2 regions of the Acetobacterium sp. K1/6 genome follow, and region 1 is predicted to be linked to the other one. Evidence: riboswitches for the same ligand, from Rfam matches in the RefSeq annotation. Region 1 holds a riboswitch; the other holds the start of a gene.

Region 1 (10,040 bases):
ATTGATAAGACCTTTTTCATCGTAGCAACTCCTTAAAACTCATAATGACGGAATCCGAACTTCTTTTGATCGCTTCCCAATCTTCTTTTGAAGCTTCATCAAAAACACCGATAATATGACAGCCCGTTTCTCTAGCCGCCTTGATGCAATACAGGGAATCTTCAAAAATGGTAATCCGCTGGGCCGGCAATTGCAGCTGTGCCACCGCCTGATGATAAATCTCCGGCTGACTTTTAGGCAGACCGGTCATCCCGGAAGTAAGAATGAATTCAAAATGGTTCTGCAGGCCAAAACGGCGCAGTACCAATTCGGTCAGGGTCTTGTGGGTAGCGGTTAAGATCCCCATTTTTATGCCCTGCTTCAAATATTGATCCAGGGCTTCCTTGACAAAGGGTTTTAGGGCAATATGTCTGGCGTAGTTTTCCCGAATCATGCCGTTGATTTCATCGCCGACCTGCTCTTCGGTCATGGCGACCCCGTAAAACTCAATAAAATAGCGGGCCGATTCGGCAAAACTCATGGTTTTAATGGTCTCATTTAAATCATCCGGAGGAGCAATCCCGTGTTTTTTTAAAAAATCACTGCCGATATTTTCCCAGGCCGGCATCGAATCAATCAAGGTCCCGTCCAGATCAAAGATCATCCCTTCCACATTCGTAATTGCCTGGTTCATGATCGTGTCATCGCCTCGGATAAAGATCTCAGTTCCTGGGTCGCACTGATGATATCCGCTTTCGCAAAGATGGCCGATACCAGGGCCACCCCATCCACCCCGGTTCCTGTTAAGGTGTGAATATTGGTTTCATTAAGCCCGCCGATGGCCACCACCGGAATTGATACCGCCTGACAGATGGCCGCAATCGTTTCAAACGCCACTACCTCGGCATCCATTTTGGTGGCGGTGGAATAGATGGCCCCCACCCCGATATAGTCGGCGCCATCGGCTTCAGCTTTTAAGGCCAGTTCCACCGTATCCGCCGAAACGCCGATAATTTTATCGCCAATCCGCTTTCGCAATTCCCCCGCATCGATATCGTCCTGACCGACATGAACCCCATCGGCGTCCACCGCCAGGGCCACTTCGACGTCATCATTAATGACAAAGGGGATTTTGTAGGCATCGGTTAATTTTTTGATCGCCTGGGCTTCCTTGACAAAGTCATCAAAATCAAACTCCTTTTCCCGCAGCTGGATAAAGGTCGCGCCCCCTTTTAAGGTGTCTTCAACCTGATCGGCCAGGCTCCGGTCGCCCAGCCAGGTTCGATCAGTCACCGCATAGAGCAGCATCGTATTTTTATCGAGTTTCAACCTTCATCCCTCCTTCCAATGTTTGGCTATTCATCCGACTCATGGCATCGATGAGATAGGTGCGAAAAGATGCTGTGCCGGCCTCATGAGCCTGAACCTTGGCAAAGGCCAGCTCCCCGCACAAACCCAGACAACTAACTGCGGCAGCGGTCGCCAGCAGCAATTCATCGGGATTGGCCCCGCAATAACTACCAATGACCGTGGTCAGCATGCAGCCGGTGCCGGTAATCCGGGACATCATTGGATGACCGTTACGAATCACCAGGGCTTTGTGGCGATCGGCGACAATGTCGATGGCGCCGGTGATGGCAATGACAGCCCCGGTTTTGGCGCTGAGGGCTTTGGCAAAGACAACCATCTGATCGAGATTTTCTTCGTTCACTGCATCGCTGATATCAGCATCGACCCCTTTGGTGGTACCGCTGCCCTGATCGATGGTTTTAATTTCCGAGACATTGCCGCGGATCACGCTGAACTGAACTTCCTTTAACAGCTTAAAGACCGTGTTCGTCCGTAGCGTCGAGGCACCAGCGCCGACCGGATCGAGAATCACCGGCCGGCCGAGACTGTTGGCTTTTTTCCCGGCCTTAATCATCGCTGCCACCGTCCGCTCGTTAAGGGTGCCGATATTAATCACCAGGGCGTTGCAGATGGCAATAATTTCTTCCACCTCATTGATATCGTCAGCCATAATCGGTGCCCCACCACAGGCCAGCACGATGTTGGCGCAGTCGTTCACGGTTACATAGTTGGTGATGGAATGGACCAGCGGCGGCTGGTTACTGATAGTTGTTAAGATTTTTTCGAACATAATACTCTCCCTTTTTCTACTAATATGCACAAGATGGCAATCAGAACCATTGCCGGCAGGGTGACTCCAATGGGAAAGTCAAATCCCATCAGGTATCGATAAATCAATACGCCGGCGATCCAGATTATGGCATTTTTTAGATCAATTAACTTATTTTCATCGGGACTGACCTGCTTAAAGATAAAATATTCCGTCAATAGAATCGCAAACAGCGGCACAAACACCGACCCAATCAAATATAAAAAATCCTGATATTGCTCAATCGGGGTGATCATCGCTAGGATAACGCCGATCGCACAGGTTGCCAGAACCACGGTTTTTTCTTTGACCTTTGAGGTTATGTTGATAAAGCTGATTCCGGCCGAATAAACATCCAGAAAGGCCGTTGTGACGGTGGAAAAAAGAATGATAATCAGAGCCACTACCCCAAGCCCCATGGCCGTCAATAAGACAAAAATATCTGTGGTACCCACATAAAGGGCGGCACCCAAACCGATGATATACATCCAGCAGCTGCCGATAAAGTAGCTAACCGAACTAACCATGACACCTGACTTTTTCCGCTCTGAAAACCGGGTATAATCAGCAATCAGCGGCAACCATGATATCGGCATGATCGCACTAAGCTCGACCGCGCCCCCAAATGTCATCGTTCCTTCAACTGTCGAGCTGCTGGCCGCCCCACCGAAAATCTGAAAACTCAAGATAATGGAACCAACGAAAAGCAGCCCCACTGCGACAAAATTGAGTTTTTCGATATTTTTAAATCCGGCCAGGACCCACCCAGTGATGACAACGCCAATGATAAGGCACCAGAGCATTGTGTTTTGGTAGTTAAAGACATTGAGGGTAACCCCGTCGATGGCTTTTGCCGCGGTAATCACCATCACTGCCGTCCACCCAATCAGCTGGAGGATATTCATGACCGAAAAAAAGTAAGATCCGTATTTCCCAAAGGAAATACGGGACGACTCAATCGACGCCAGTTTACTTTGTGACCCAATGACCCCGGCTAGAAAAAGAATCAGGGTTCCAATGATGTGGCCAATGATAATGGCCATCATCCCATCCTTCAGACCCAATGGTGCAATCAGTGTTCCTGTCATGACTTCGGCAATGGAAATAGCCGCTCCAAACCATAACAGACTCAGACTCCGGTTTGACAGTTTGTTTTCATTTTGCATAGTATATTCCTTTCGTTTTAAGACTGCACCGATTACATTAAAACGTTTGAGGAATAAATCCGTATACTGCATATTTCTGCATTATGCCAATTTTTTATACAAAAAAACTGTGCACGAATGCACAGTAGATTGACATGGGTTTCCTACGCCGGCATTATCCGTATCAGGTGCATGGGTCGAAGCAGCGATTTACTTCCTCTCAGCCTATATGCATAAGCTCCCCAACTCTTTAATTGTGATAAAGATTATCATACCGTCTGATTTTTGTCAACGGTGTTATGGACTGAAATGCCTTATTGAATTGGCCCCGGTGCAATCTTAATTTAACTTAAACTTAACCTCTTTCAAAGTTTCGCTAAAGGTTCAGGGCCTAAGATAAAGACAAGAGATAAACATCTCCTCTTTTTCTTTTCATTCCTAATATAAAAAAACAGCGCGGTCATCCGGACCGGCTGTTTTTTTTATGCTTGCGTTAGTTTAACGATTAAAATTTCACACCGTTCTCAAATCATAGATCGCTCCAGTCGGACACTTTTCCAGACAGGTTGGCTTGGCGCATTTTTCCATGCATATTTTCGGATCAACCACCGCCAGATTATTTTCAACTGTGATCGCCTCAAACAAACAGCTCTTACCGCACAATCCGCAGCCCAGACAATCCACCGAACACAGTTTACGGGCAACGACGCCCTTGTCCCGGGAATTACAGAGCACCGCCACCGGGGCCCCAATGGGGGTCATATGAATAATCGCCTTGGGGCAAACGGTGGCGCACTTGCCACAGCCGGTACACTTCTTTTCATCCACCAACGGCAGATGATCCTCGCCCATGACCATCGCCCCAAAGGGACAGCTATGGACACAGGTACCAAAACCAACACAGCCGTATTCACAGCCCTTGGGCCCGCCCTGAATCAGGCTGGCAGCAATACAATCTTCCACGCCGGCATAATTATATTTCTTAATCGCATGGGTAATGGTATTTTTACAGCGCACCTGGGCAATCCGCGGTTCAATTTCCGGCGCTGATTTGCCAGTTAATTCGGCCACCAGATCGGCCACCGGTTTTTTCCCGGGGATACATAAATTTGGGGCCACCTCCGGGTTTAAGACCACCGCCTCGGCATAGGCCAGACAGCCGGCATAACCACAGCTGCCACACTGCCCCTTGGGCAGAATATCATCGACAATGTGAATCAGCGGATTCACTTCAATTGAGAATTTTTTGTCGGCAAATGCCAGAATCAGACCAAATACCAACCCGATCGCGGTCATCACAATGACAACCATTATTGCTGTTTCCATCTCTGTCACTCCTCTACAATGTTATCATGCCTGAAAAACCAGTGAAGGCCAGGGCCAGCATCCCTGCCAGGATAAAGGCGATGCCCAGTCCTTCCAGCGGTTTAGGGACATCGGCCAGGCGCAGTTTTTCTCTCAGGCTGGCCATTAAAACAATCGCCAGGGCAAAACCCAGACCGGAACCCACCGCATAAACCACACTTTTTAAGAACGAAAAGCTGGATTCCGCATTTAGCAGCGGCACTGCCAGAACAACACAGTTGGTGGCAATCAGCAGCAGATAAATGCCCCACATGTTATAAAGGGCCGGGGCCTGTTTTTTGATAATCATTTCCAGCAACTGAACAAAGCTGGCAATCAGCAAGACAAATACCGCCGTTGTCATAAAGGTCAGATTCAACGGGACCAGTACAAAATTGTAAACCACCCAGGCCAGCATTGAACTCAAGGTCATCACCGAAGTAACCGCCATCCCCATGCCAATTGACGCATTGAGGTTTTTTGACACCCCAAAAAAAATACATAATCCCAGAAATTTTGTTAAGACGAAATTGTTAACAATCACCGCACTGATAAATAAAGTAAAATATTCCATTATGCATCACCCTTTTTTGCTTCTGCTTTTTCCATATATTCGGTCAGCATTTTAAAGCCGCCAACCAGATAGCCGATTAAGATAAAACCACCGGCTGGTAGGATCATAATTAACGCCGGATCATACCAGTCACCAATGACCGGGACCCCAAAAATCGACCCGGCCCCCAGCAGTTCCCGAATACAGCCAATCAGCAACAACGCCAGGGTAAAGCCGGTGCCCATTCCCAGACCATCAAAAAATGAGGGGATTACCGAGTTCTTTGATGCAAACACCTCAGCCCGGGCCAGTATAATGGCGAACACGACAATTAACGCCAGATAAATGCCCAGGGCCTTGTAAAGCTCCGGCGCAAAAGCCTGGAGCAACAGCTGCACCAGGGTGACGATGGTGGCAATCGAGGTAATATAAACTGGTACCCGGACTTTGGGGTTGACCAGTTTCCGGGTCAGTGAGACCACCACATTATTGGCGGTAATCACAAACATCACTGAAAGCCCCATCGTTAAGGCGGTAATCGCCGAGGCGGTGACTGCCAGCGCCGGACACAGACTGAGTGCCAGTACAAAAATAGGGTTTTCCACAATCACGCCTTTTTTAAAGATATCCCATAAATTTTTCATCTTAGTTCTGTGCCTCCAAATATTCCATAACCGCTGTTTCAGCGGCCTTCACCCCGGCCGTAACGGCTCGCGACGAAATGGTGGCCCCAGTAATGGCCTGGATATTCTCCGTATTGGCCGGATCTTTGGTCACGACCATGGCCGCCGCCGTTTTACCCTGGAATTGTTTTTTGAATTCATCTTTAGCCACGCTGTCGCCCAGTCCTGGGGTTTCGTTGGCCGACAAGATCTGATAGTCAATCTCCTTGCCTTCCGGCGATATCGCCACCAGCATTTTGATGGTGCCGCCATAACCCTTGGTGTCTTCCGGGATGACATAGGCGATCGCCGCGCCGTTTTTGTTGGCAATAAACCAGTCGGTTTTTCCCGGCACCGGGACAAACTGATCCGATTCAGCGACCAGCTCCTGCATCATTTCAGTTTTGGTATTTTCGGTATTTTGCCGGGTGATCGGGGCGGTGAAATAATAAGTCACGGCTATAATCGCACCCGAAATAAAACAGGCAATGGCCAGATTGATGGCGATCTGAAAAATGGAATAGTGCTTAGTTCCGTGTTGTTCTGTCATTTTACTTCCCCCCTCAGACCAAATCGGACTGGCTGAACAAATCGGTCAATCAGTGGTGTGATGCTGTTCATCAATAAAATCGAATAGCAAACCCCTTCCGGATAGCCGCCCTTTAAACGAATCAGAACGGTAAGAATCCCCGCCCCTAAGGCAAAAATCACCTGACCCTTAATAGTAATCGGAATGGTCACCATATCGGTGGCCATAAAAAAGGCGCCGATGATCAGTCCCCCGGCCATCATATGAAAAAGCGGATCGCCGGTAAAGAGTCCCGCCGGACCAAAGACCCAGGTCAGGATCCCCACCGTGCCAACCATCACCACCGGCAACTGCCAGTTAATGTATTTTTTATAGATTAAAAAACACCCGCCCAGTAGCAGCAATACCGTCGATGTTTCGCCGATGCTCCCGTTTCTGGTGCCCAGGAAAAGGGCCTGATACATATCCGGGGCGGAACCAAAAGTCTCGATCAGTTTTTGATAGCCCTGCTGTTTTAAAATATTAAGGGGCGTCGCCGTTGACACCACATCCACCCCGGTGGTCATCTTACTCCACGTTGTCATCGCCACCGGCCAGGAAATCATTAATGCCGCCCGCCCGATATGGGCCGGATTAAAGATATTAAAGCCCAAGCCGCCCATGGCGTGTTTGGCGATGACAATAGCAATAAATGAACCCACTACCGGCATATAAAAGGGAATCGTCGGCGGCAGGCACATCGCCAGCAGCAGTCCCGTTAAACAGGCACTGCCGTCACGAATGGTGATGGTTTTTCTTCTGATTTTCTGAGTCAGATATTCAAATAGAACCGCTGAACCCATCCCAATTAACAGCACAATCAGAACCCGATAGCCAAAATTGAAGGCGCCAAATAGGGCTGCCGGCGTCAGGGCGATCATCACCGTCCACATAATTTTTGAAATAGATTCATTATCACGAATATGGGGTGACATCGAAACATTAAACATTTTATCATTGATTGTTGTATCAACCATGATGTTCAACCTCGTTTTTCTTTCAATTTTGCAGCCGTATTCTGGGCTTTGCTGTATTTAACATACTGGACAATATTGCGTTTGGCCGGACAGGCAAAAACGCAGCTGCCGCATTCGGCACAATCAAAAAGTCCGTAATCTTCCCGAGCCTCTTCATAAAGACCGCGTTCACTTAAAATACTGAGCATACTGGGATTTAAACCCATCGGACAGGCATTAACACATCGGCCACAGCGAATGCATGAGGCCTCTTTGCCGGTATTAGCTTCCCCCTTGGCAATGGCTAGAATGCCGGATACACCCTTAATAATGGGAATATCAATATTCGGTTCGGCCATCCCCATCATCGGTCCGCCCATAATTATTTTCTCCGGACGGGTTGAAAATCCGTCACAAAACTCAATCGCTTCCCTAAAAGGTGTGCCGATTCGCACCCTGATATTTTTCGGGGATTTGATACTGCCGCCGCTGACCGTCGTTACCCGCTCGATCAGCGGAATACCCTGGGTTACGGCATCACAGATGGCCGCCACGGTTCCAACATTCTGGACCACCACGCCCACATCCATGGGCAGTCCGCCGGAAGGAATAATTCTTCCCGACACGGCATTGATGAGCATTTTTTCAGCTCCCTGGGGATATTTTGTGGGCAGTGCCACGACTTCCACCGGCAACCCGGCAAAAGCTGCGGTCATCTTTTCAATCGCATCTTTTTTATTATCCTCAATTCCTACCAGACATTTCTCTACTCCCAGGACTTTCATGGCGATTCTTACCCCGGTAACAATGCGGGGACCTTCTTCCAGCATCATCCGATGATCGGCGGTTAAATAGGGTTCGCATTCGGCGGCGTTCAAAACCATGAGGTCCACATGCTTGTCTTTTTGCAGGGTTGATTTTACATGGGTTGGAAAAGTGGCGCCCCCCATTCCGACGATTCCAGCCTCGCTAATGATTTTCAATAATTGTGCGACTTCCAGTTGTTCCCAATTGCGTATCAGCGGAAGTCCTTCTAGCCATTCGTCTTTTCCATCATTGCTGATGACAACCGCCTCGCATTTGCCAAAGATGGGATGAGGATGACTACCCACATCGATAACCTGTCCGGATATGGAAGCATGGACATTGCTGGAGACAAATCCATCCGCTTCGCCAATCACCTGACCTTTTTTGACCAGATCCCCCTTTTTTACGATCGGTACACTGGCTGCGCCGATATGCTGTCTCATGGGAATAACCGCAACCTCTGGCAACGGGACCGTTTCAATGGGTTTTCCCGAAGTATAGGATTTGCTGTCTTTGGGATGAACCCCGCCGCGAAATGATTTAATCATCTTTCATACCTCTTTTTTTCCTTTGTTAATTTAATTGTTCTATTTCCATCAATCTATTTGATTTGTTTGGCCCAGCTCGATTAATTCACGATTTTTGTGATCACCGGCAGCAGCTTATCATTTTTCTTCACAGCCCGATCGTAGCGTTTCATGTAGACCACTGCGATGGCAAAGAAAAATATTCCGCCGCCGATTTGACAGGCCAGGACATTTTGTCCCAGATTATTCCCAAGCATTCCGCCGCTGATGGCTCCCGCGAAAATGGCCAGCAGCGGCATAATGTAAACCACAAAAGCTGCCAACAGCATGTTCACTTCCTGTATTTCAAAAGCCACCCGCTGACCAATTTTGGCGTCAATGGGGTTTTGAACATCGACAACCATGGCGTTATCACCTGGACAGACCCCACAGTTTTCGCAATCGCCGTGACGACTGGCTTTAACTTTTGCCTTATTTTCACTGGTTTCGATGACAATTCCGGTCTCTTCTCTACGCATTTCGTTTCACTCCAACATTCTACTCGATTTATTATGTATCCTCGCCAGTTCATTGTATTTGCTTCTATCATGCAACAACTTAATTAAACTTTATATTATTGTTCCAGTCAGGGTATCGGCCTTTTTTGTCAACTTTCTTCTTATTAAATAAGGCGTTCTTATTTTGTCTTTTTGGGGGCCTCAAATCGAACTTAATTATACCTTCAAAAAATTGAATTACAAGAGGAAATATGGAATTTATCCGAGGTTGTGTTACACCCTTTAACACCGCTATACCAGAGTAATAATTCACCCTTTCTTGACGACTTTACGAAAATCCATTAAAACGTTTACTTAAAGTTAAAAACCGAACCAGATTTTGTTAGCTCAGATTTTTCGTCTTATTTCTGAGATAGTATAAATATTAACAATCGATAATCTCGACAACCCCTTATCGTTGCAACTTAGCGAATTTTTACCCTCAAAGTTTAACCAGGTTAATTGAATAGAAGAAAAATCACACATCTTTCCGGCCTTTTTAATTAAACTTCGCTATTTATTTAACAAAGTTTATGTTTTATTAAATAATTCGCCCCTTTTTTATTAAAGCTTTCTTTCATTTTTAAGATTCAATTGTCATAATATAGCTAATGTGATCTGATCACGGATTTAAAAATGAGCTTTTGATACAATAAAAAAAACCTTAATTGTTTTATTTCATTAAGGTTACTCGGATCCTGATCCAAAAAAGGAGGCTGTATGGATTATTTTATTGCATTTTTGGAAGGAATTATCACCTTTATATCACCTTGTCTTTTGCCAATGCTGCCCATTTATATCTCCT
Region 2 (10,040 bases), on a different contig from region 1:
GGATACCCAAATTATCCAGCAGAGCCAGTTGTTTCATTTGATGATCATTTTTTATAATGATTCGCTGGACAATGATCAGCACAGAGGCCAGGACTAAAATGACAATAAAGAGATCATAGTATAATTGTTGATTAAAGGACTGAGCCAGCTCTGAGGTGTCTTTTCTAATGATCAGATACCAGTTTAGTTCTTCAATATAGTGACTGATGATATATTGCTGATTATATAAATTATCATCATTAAACACATTGATGGTGTCGGCTTTATTATAAAGATCAGAGCCGATGGTGGCATAAATTTCCAGATCGTTGATATTTTGATTTTCAATCAGATTGGGATTGGTGTGAGCCTGAATCAAGCCCGTTTCATCAACGAGAAAGGCTTCCAGATCATAATCCCGTTCAAAATTCTTAAGTAGCTCCTGGACATAAGTCATTTCAATTCCGACCCCGGCCACGCCCAGAAGGTTTCCCTGCTCATCTAGTATTTTACAATTGATAAAGATCGTCAAGCGTTGGTTATCGACCTGATCCTGATCGACATCCAGGATATAAAGCTGATCCTGATTGATAAAGTCGTAATACCATTGATCGTGGTCATCCTGGGGAGAAATGGTTTTAAATAAGCCATTGTAATGAAAATAGTGTAGCGATTTGGCTGAAATCAAAAAGACAGAATGGTAATTATATTTGCTTCGGATTCCCCACAAATAGTCAATGATTTCATGGTTTTGCGAAGAATCTTCCTGCTGGAGCCACTGCTTGACAAAACTGTCGTTAGCCATGGTCAGGCTGACAAAGATCGGTTTGGTCAGTTCGTTGTTAATTTCTGAGTAGATATTAGTGGAGGTGAGTTTGGAAATATTTAGTACATCATCTTTAATGATCTTGCTGTAGGTTGCAAAGCTGAAGAACACAATAGCAACGATACCAATGAGTATGATTAGTGAGATCAGCAGTCCGACTTTATTTCGTTGTTTCATAATGCCCTCATCAGTTAAGTTTTATTTCAATTTTAAACAATAAAAAGAGGTTTTGTCAATCAAAATTAACAAAACCTTTTATTTGGCGGATCGTAATGAAATTAAGTTTTAGCTCTTAGATACTCAGATCAATATGCTGAATCGTTCCGGCCGAACCATTTTCATTAAGATAGATGCCAGTGCGTTGCAGTTGGCCATCGGTTTGATTGTCGGCCCCTTTGAGTGCGAAGCTGGTGCTGACATTGCCCAGATAAATGGCGCCTACGCCTTTCTGACCCAGTGCCACTAACACATCGTTACCGGAGGAATCTTTGGACCAGATCTGTAGCTTATCATAGATGGGATCGTTCTCGTCGATCCAGTTATTGCCATCGGAATCATATTTTGCCAAATCATCAAAACCGTTGCCGCTTTGCGGGCCGAACAGCTCACTGCCGTCATTAATTTTACCATCGCCATTAAGGTCCAAGGCCAGGAAACCGCTGCCGGGACTAACAAAGGAAATTTGATCCAGGGTGCCGTTGGCATCAATATCAAAGGCATATTTCTGCTGCGTCAGCGAGGTGGTGGCGGCACCGAAATTAATAACCAGCGGGTCAACCTGAACCGGCTCATTGCCAGCTTTGATATTGAGATTGGAATAGGACATAAATTCCCGGCTGAGGGAAAGTTGCAGATTGACATTGATTTCTCGGCCATCGGCAGTTTTCACCATTGCCTGAGCCTGAAATGAAGTACTTTCAGATTCATAGTGGGTGACGCTCTGATTGTATTCAAAGCCGCCACTAGGAGAAGCACTGCGGGGTTGAGCACCGGCTAAACCCTGAGCCCACCCGGCGGCAGCGGTCAGTAGTGCACTTCGACTGGCATAGGCGTTTTGAATGGACTGACTCATTTTCGGATTTTCCAAAGTAATTTTTTTAGGCATCACAAATTTCATTTTTTTTCGGGTTAATGCCTTAAGCATTTGTTCTAGTAGCGTTAGCTCCTGTTCTTCTTTACTGGAGAGCGAAGCGGTTTCATCTCCCGAGGCCACTGTTGACACTGGGGTTTGATTTGATATAGGGGTTTGAGCAGGTAACTTTTTAGCTTGTTCTGACAACTCAAGGATATCCATCCCCTTTGCAGAAGCGCTGGCTGTGGTTGAAGTTACGGCATTGCCCTGAGCATCCCAAACTCTCAAAGATCCGACAGATTTGGTTGCTTCCCTATAACTGCTTTGACTTGCCATTGTGACGGTTGAACTTTCGATTTTCATAAATCCACCTCCATGTTTTTACGAAATGATCACGCCCAAAAAGACGTAATCCGTTAGAATTAATATCGGCAGATCAAAAAAAAAGATAAGTGCTAAATTAAATAAAGTTGATCAGTTCTCAGGATGGAGTGTCACGGTTTTGCCTTCAAGAATCATATTAGTGGTGCGCACCGCGCACATTTTGCCACACATCGAGCAGCTATGTTTTTCTTCGGTGGGGGTGCTTTCGTAATAGTCTTTGGCTTTTTCGCCATCAATAGCCAGTTCGAACATGGCATCCCAATCGATCTTTCGCCGGGCGTCAGACATCTTGTTATCCCAGTCTCGCGCGTTGGGTATACCTTTGGCAATATCGGCAGCATGGGCGGCAATCTTTGTTGCAATAATCCCTTCCTTGACATCATTAGCATCCGGGAGGCGCAAATGCTCGGCTGGGGTTACATAGCAAAGAAAATCGGCCCCATTGGCAGCGGCAATAGCTCCGCCAATGGCAGCGGTAATATGGTCATAGCCTGGGGCAACATCAGTTACTAAGGGGCCAAGAACATAGAAGGGCGCATTATGACACAATTTTTTCTGAAAAACAATGTTGGCGGAAATTTCATTAATCCCCATATGACCAGGTCCTTCAACCATTACCTGGACATCCTTAGCCCAAGCCCGTTTGGTTAGGTGACCCAGTTCGATGAGTTCACTGAGCTGAGAAGCATCGGAGCTGTCATCAATGCAACCAGGGCGCAGGGCGTCACCTAAACTGATGGTGACATCAAACTCCCGGAGGATCTTAAGAAAATCATCATAATATTCGTAAAAGGGATTTTCATTACCCGTCATTTCCATCCAGGCAAAGAGCAGTGAGCCGCCCCGGGAGACAATATTTGTTCGCCGTCCATCCCGCTTAAAGGCTTCTACCGCCCGTTTATTAATGCCGGCATGAATCGTCATAAAGTCAACCCCTTCTTCGGCGTGGGCTCGGACAACCCGCATAAAATCCTGGGCGGTAATTGCAAGTAGATCTTTGTCAAGATAACCGATGGCATCATACATCGGAACCGTACCAATCATTGCAGGGGACATTTTAATGAGTTGTTTTCTAAAAGTGTTGGTTTTCCCGTAGTTACTTAAGTCCATAATCGATTCGACCCCAAATTTTAGAGAGAGGTTTACCTTCTCCAGTTCCGCCTCATAGTTTAGACAATCTCCCGATACGCCGAGATTCACATTGGTTTTAGTTTTCAGACCGGTGCCAACACCTTCCGGCGAAAGGGAATGATGTCTGATATTGGCTGGTATAGCAACCTGGCCGCAGCCGACCAGAGCCATAAGTTTGGCAGCATCCATATTTTCCTTTTGTGCCACTGTTTTCATTTCCGGGGTGATAATCCCCTTTTTTGCCGCTTCCATTTGAGTTTTGTAGTTTTTCACAATACATTCCTTTCAAATCAGAGATTTTTAGGCACAAAAAAAGTGCCTTCCCGAATAGGAAAGCACTGAAAACACGTATTTGAAAATTAGCCAAAACGCCTTGCTTCCCTACGTCAGTATTAACTAACAGGTTCAAAGGGTCAGGTTTTAACCTTCTCAACTTTATAAGTCCCCCCGCAAATCAGTATTTAATTGCCAACATTATATCATGTAAAGTAAAAATGTCAAGAGCTAAGAGCTGGTTTAGTTAGGAGGGCAAAATAAGATAGAACATGAAAAAAATAGGGTTAAATTAGTAAATAAAAACTGTCATTTTAAGGTTATTATTGTTATGATAGGATCAAATAGAATTACTTTAATTAGAGTAGCCCTGGTGGATTGAAGCAATCAAAGGATGAGAGAAAATATGCGCTATAATTAGAATGATGCTTACGGAATAATAGTAAACAACGGTATATAGAAAACGATTAAATAAATTAAATTGAGCGGAGTCAGTTTAAAAAGACAGAGATGGTGTCATATGAAATTAAAACATAAAGCAATTATGATCGCCTTGTGCAGTGCCGCCGTGCTCTTGGGCCTTACCTATGGGATTTTTTACGGGGTTTTCTATGGCTATGTTGAGGAAGCCCAGAGAATACAGATCAGCAAAGATTTTGAAATGGTTGAAACCATCATCGAAAATGAAAAAGAAGACCTCAATAGTATTTTGAAAGATTGGGCCTATTGGGACGATACCTATCGTTTTATAAACGACCGGAATCCAAGCTACGTAACCGTGAATCTTAATCCGGCGTCCCTGGAAAACTTGAGCTTAAATATGATGCTCTTCGCAAATCAAAACAATGAGGTGATCGCTTATTCGGATTTTGACCTGAAAAATGAAGAAACGGTTGCCTTGATCGAAAAAATCAGACAAAACAACTTTTATAGCGGATCGATCACTGATGGTGAGGACGCTAAAACAGATCTGATTATTCTGAATGGGCAGCCATATCTGATTGCCTCCGGGCGGGTTAATAATTCCAGTCGTACAGCAACAAGTAATGGTAGTATGGTGATGTTCAAAAATGTTGATAAGGAAATGACCGCTTACATTGAAGTACTAACCGGCGTCAATGTGGAATTCAGAGAAGCCGGGTCGGCTGCCGTCGTTTTGGAAAACCAGATTGTCAAAAGAGAATTTGCTGGAAAACCTTATCTCACAGCCAGTCGTCTTCAGCGGGATAGCTACGATGAGGAAACCATCTTAATGACAATTTCCCGGATTGAAGAAAACTATAGCTTTGTAAAAGATCAGTTTAATCTGTTTATGGCCAGTTTCATTCTTATTCTGATAGTCATCCTCAGCATTGATTATTTTATTGTCGATCGGTATTTTTTAAAAAGAATTGAAAAACTCATCGCCTTTACCAAAGAAGTGGGGTTAAAACGAGATACGACCTTATCCATCGAAATGGATGGAAAGGATGAACTAAAAATGCTGGCGGTTTCAATCAATCAGATGCTTAAGCAAATAAATCAGGCCAATCAGCGTATCAAATCCAATATTACCAAAAGAAAAACAAAAGAGGAAGAAGTTTTGTTTTTAAGTTATTCTGATCCCTTGACCCGGCTTAAAAATCGCGATTATATGAAAATGCAGTTTGAATCCATCAGTCGTCAGAATGAGAGCCACTATTTTATTATCATGTGTGATATCAACGGCCTTAAACTGACAAATGATGCCTTTGGCCATCAGGAAGGTGATCAGGTACTGATTACCGTAAGCAATGTGCTCAGACGAATTTGTAGGCCGACCGATATAATTTCAAGATGGCCTGGAGATGAATTTGTTATCTTACTCAAAGACATTACTCAGGAGGAAGTCTGCCAAATCATTCAAGAGATTACCAATGAAATTGAAAAAATCCCGGGTTTTCATTTAAAGATCAGTGTGGCTATGGGCTATGCTGAAAAGAGTGAAGACCTAAAAAGACCGGAAGATGTACTAAACCTGGCGGAGAACCGAATGTACCGCAATAAGCTGATGGAAAGCAGCAGTTCCAGAAATGCCACCATTCGAACGTTAGCTAGAACGCTTCACGAAAAAAGTACTGAGACGGAAGCCCACACCATGCGGATCGGCCTATTGAGTAAAGCCCTGGGAAGCCGTTTGGATTTACGCAAAGATCAGCTGGATGATTTGGAGCTGTTATCGTTACTGCATGACATCGGCAAAATCGGGATACCAGAGTATATTCTTGACAAACCGGCCAAGCTTAGTCATGACGAATGGGAGATTATAAAAACCCATCCGGAGATTGGCTATCGGATTGCGAAGTCGACTCCAGCGCTTGAACATATTGCCGATTATATTCTGGCGCACCATGAAAAATACGATGGAACTGGCTATCCCAATGGCTTGAGCGCCCAGGATATTCCTTATCTGGGCCGAATCATCACCGTGGTAGATTCCTTTGATGTGATGACTCATAGTCGCAGCTATAAAAAAGCCAATGATTTAGCTTATGCTATCGGTGAATTGAAAACCTGTTCGGGAACCCAATTTGATCCAGAAATTGCGAAGGTCTTTCTTAAAATGATTGAGGAAGAAGGATTGCCAGTGGAACTTGAGATTTCAATAATAACGGAGGATTAGAAAAATTAAAAACAAGATAAAAATATAAGGAGGAAGAAGTTATGGCAGAGATAATTCAATTAGGGGCAATGGCTCCGGATTTTGCATTGCAGGATCAAAATGGTGAGGTGGTCACGCTAAGTCAGTTAAAAGGAAAAAAGGTGCTTCTGTCCTGGCATCCGCTGGCTTTTACATCGGTGTGCACCGATCAAATGCGCTCGCTTGATCGCAATGCGAACCGATTCGAGGAAAAAAACACCATCGTGTTGGGTCTTAGTGTTGATCCCCAGCCCAGTAAATCAGTGTGGGCCCGGGCGTTATCCTTAAAACACATCAGAATTTTGTCAGACTTTGTCCCTTTAGGTGAGGTAGCCAGAGATTATGGGATCTTCAACGAAGAGCATGGGGCGTCAAAAAGAGCGAATATTCTGATTAATGAAACGGGAATGGTGATTTGGGTTAAAAAATACGAAATTCGTACCCTACCGGATGTGGAAGAAGTGTTGGGAAAAATGTAATAAAGCAAAAATAATGTGTTGAAGTTGTCAAAAGATCATCAGTAGAAGTAAAATCTATGAAGCTGCCATTTTTAATACCCCGGGTAACCGGGGTGTTTTTTGAAGTATTTGGGGTATGAAAAAGACATACTTGAAAGGAGGTCAAAATGGAAAATTTAACCGACTATAGTTTAGTGGCTCAAACAGGATCGATCCTGGAGCATGTGATATACATTTTCTTTTCTTTGGCAGGCGCTTTTTTTGCATACTGGCGAAAATCATTAAGGCCTTCGGCGGCTTTGGGAGCCTTTCTCTTGGCAGTAGCCTTGTATTTAGCAGGGGGACCCCTATTCTTTATACTATTGATGGTCTTTTTTTTAAGTTCCACCTTTTTGTCGCATTTCAAAGCCGGTTTAAAAGATCCGATTGCGGCCAGAATCCATGCCAAGTCTGGTCCCCGGGATATTGTTCAGGTGGTTGCCAATGGAGGAGCGGCACTGATTATGGCGGTGCCCTTTGCCATATCTCAGAACCCCGCCTATCTGGTGGCAGTGGCGGCTTCATTTGCAGCCTGTAATGCCGATACCTGGGCTTCGGAAATCGGCATTCTCAGCCGCAGGGCACCAGTTTCGCTAATTACCCTAAAACCTGTTAATCAGGGATTGTCCGGTGGGGTCAGCCCTTTGGGCCTTCTGGCTTCCTTGGGCGGCTCGGCAGTGGTGGCTTTGACCTATGGTCTTTTTCAATTGATGGCTGGAAACAGCGGTGAACTCCTGTGGATGCAAATGGGTATTATTACTTTGGGAGGCCTGTTGGGGTCAATTCTGGACAGCTTAATGGGTGCTGCGATCCAGGCCAAATACATCAGCAGAGAAACCGGAGAACTAACTGAAAAATCAAGCTATAACAATAAACCCAACCAGTTGCATAGCGGGTTAAGCTTTGTAAATAATGATTTTGTCAACTTTGCCAGCTCCTTGCTGGCCGCCGTATTGGTTTTTATTTTTATCGACTTCCAGTGAAAATGGGTTGCATAAACAATATTATTTTGGGGGATAGGAAAGGAAAGTTGCGATGATCAAGCAGGCAGTTTTTCAGGGTAAAAACAAGAAACGACGCTATTTTGAAGGGTGGTATTACAAATGCATTAGCGCGGATCGGAAACATGCCATTGCCATTATTCCGGGAATGGCGATCGATCCTCAGGGAAATAAGCAGGCGTTTATTCAAGTGATCAATGCCGCAAATGGAAAAACCTGGTATCATCCTTTTCCTTATTTCGAGTTCAAGGCTAGAACAGATGAATTTGACGTAGAAATTGAAAACAATGCTTTCAATGCTCAGGGTCTGTCTTTAAATGTTGACACCAAGGAGGGGAGTATCAAAGGGCGGCTGACCTTTGATGAAATCCATCCTTTTCCCAGAGGACCAAAGCATCCCGGGATTATGGGGCCTTTTGGGGTAATCCCCTTTATGGAATGCTACCATGCGATCCTTCATTTATATCATGAGATCAAGGGCGTTATTGAGCTTGATGGTGAGTTGCTAGATTTCAATGGGGGCGTGGGTTATATTGAAAAAGACTACGGCCGGTCATTTCCCAAAACCTATCTCTGGCTTCAGGCCAGTCACTTTGCAGGCGGAAATGCTTCTTTTGTTTTTTCGCGGGCCAACATTCCTTTTTTAGGACTGGAATTTCCGGGTTTTTTCGCCTATTTTACTGACTTTAAAACGATTACCCGGCGTTTCGCCACCTATAATTTTTCCCGGCTGGAAAAATGGGAAGTGGATACAGAAAAGGGAACCTGCGCCGGAGTGCTGGAAGGTCCGAATGGGTCGCTTGCTTTTAGTGCTTTGATGAACAGTGGTGGTAGGCTTCGGGCACCAGTGGATGGCCTGATGGATCGGGAGATCATTGAGAGTATTACTGCCAAAGTTTGGGTGTGTTTAACAAATAATCAGGGCGTTGTTCTCTTTGAAAGCGCCAGCAATGAAGCTGGAATGGAAATATGTCTAGACGATCAGGTCGCTTCGAACAAAGAATCAGAATAACGGAAATTAAGGAACGACCTCTATTGCCGAGCGGAAAGAAGAGGGCTCTGTGGATAACTATTCATTTAATCCACAGGGTATGTTGATAACTTTGGGAAATGTGGATGAAATCCGAACATTTGACTCGGTGGAAGCCTCGGCTTTGTGCATTGTTCGGCTTTTAAAGGGGCTATAAACCAAAACCAGGGAAGATATTGTTGCCTTAAATGCCGGTCTGATTCTTTATTGAAGAGACAAGTCACCAAGCATCCGGGAAGGCTATGAAATGGCGCTGGAACACATTCTTAACAGAAATCGGTCATTTTGCTTAAACAAAGGTCGGGCAGGATTCCCTTTACTATCAACCAGTCAGGTGATATGATAAGAATAGAAAATTTAATTTTAGGAACCTTTCTCGTTGAGAAAGGTTCTTTTGGCATGTGGATAAGATTTTAAGGCAAAGAAAAGCAAGAATTACCAACTTATCCACAATTGTCCATAAAATCAACACAATTGTGGATAAGTATTAATCTTTAGACTGATGCATTAAGATTAAAAAATCATTATCAAATAGGAAGATAGGGGAATAACATGCATAAATTTGAAAACTGTTTGGTCGTTGGCATTTCATCCCGGGCGCTCTTTGATCTGGAGGAGGAAAATCAGATTTTTAATGAACAAGGTGTGGATGCCTATACAAAGTATCAGATTGAACATGAGAACGATCTGTTAAAACCGGGAACCGGTTTTGCCTTAATCAAGGCCTTGCTGAAACTCAACGAAGTCGGATCGGAGCAGCGAAAAACTGAAATCATTGTGATGTCCCGAAATAATGCCGACAGCAGTCTGCGCATTTTTAACTCGATCAAGCATTACCAATTGGATATTACCCGGGCGGCCCTGGTTAGCGGTGCGCTACTGTCACCCTATCTGGAGGCTTTTAATACGGATCTCTTTCTTTCCGCCAATGAGGAGGATGTTCAGGAGGCCATTAACGCGGGAGTTGCGGCAGGGATTATTTATACCCAACACCTGGCCTATGAAGAAACCACCGAAATCGATCAGATCCGCATTGCCTTTGATGGGGATGCGGTGCTTTTCTCCGACGAATCGGAACAGATTTATAAAAGTCAGGGCATCGAAGCCTTCCAGGCCAATGAAATAAGAAATGCCAAGAATCCCCTGCCAGAAGGTCCCTTTGCCAAGTTTTTAAAAACCCTCTCGGCG

The links. Region 1 has a riboswitch for thiamine pyrophosphate ahead of cytX (putative hydroxymethylpyrimidine transporter CytX). Riboswitches for the same ligand answer to the same signal wherever they lie in the genome.
Region 2: another riboswitch for thiamine pyrophosphate. It lies ahead of thiC (phosphomethylpyrimidine synthase ThiC); the one in region 1 lies ahead of cytX (putative hydroxymethylpyrimidine transporter CytX).

Annotation. Positions count from the first base shown of each region.
Region 1 is NZ_JAXQGA010000003.1:135,319-145,358, reverse strand. Features, by position in the region: gene thiD (bifunctional hydroxymethylpyrimidine kinase/phosphomethylpyrimidine kinase) at 1-20, opposite strand, end outside; gene U2P91_RS03765 (HAD family phosphatase) at 17-673, opposite strand; gene thiE (thiamine phosphate synthase) at 670-1,308, opposite strand; gene thiM (hydroxyethylthiazole kinase) at 1,295-2,119, opposite strand; gene cytX (putative hydroxymethylpyrimidine transporter CytX) at 2,101-3,303, opposite strand; TPP riboswitch at 3,427-3,537, opposite strand; gene rnfB (RnfABCDGE type electron transport complex subunit B) at 3,796-4,608, opposite strand; gene U2P91_RS03740 (electron transport complex protein RnfA) at 4,622-5,200, opposite strand; gene U2P91_RS03735 (electron transport complex subunit E) at 5,200-5,823, opposite strand; gene U2P91_RS03730 (FMN-binding protein) at 5,825-6,391, opposite strand; gene U2P91_RS03725 (RnfABCDGE type electron transport complex subunit D) at 6,388-7,386, opposite strand; gene rsxC (electron transport complex subunit RsxC) at 7,392-8,720, opposite strand; gene U2P91_RS03715 (SoxR reducing system RseC family protein) at 8,801-9,217, opposite strand; gene U2P91_RS03710 (cytochrome c biogenesis CcdA family protein) at 9,956-10,040, shown strand, end outside.
Region 2 is NZ_JAXQGA010000004.1:161,414-171,453, reverse strand. Features, by position in the region: gene U2P91_RS05075 (sensor domain-containing diguanylate cyclase) at 1-982, opposite strand, end outside; gene U2P91_RS05070 (hypothetical protein) at 1,098-2,240, opposite strand; gene thiC (phosphomethylpyrimidine synthase ThiC) at 2,352-3,644, opposite strand; TPP riboswitch at 3,753-3,851, opposite strand; gene U2P91_RS05060 (HD domain-containing phosphohydrolase) at 4,186-6,306, shown strand; gene U2P91_RS05055 (redoxin domain-containing protein) at 6,348-6,803, shown strand; gene U2P91_RS05050 (DUF92 domain-containing protein) at 6,950-7,804, shown strand; gene U2P91_RS05045 (tocopherol cyclase family protein) at 7,857-8,834, shown strand; gene U2P91_RS05040 (hypothetical protein) at 8,884-9,009, shown strand; gene U2P91_RS05035 (5'-nucleotidase) at 9,405-10,040, shown strand, end outside.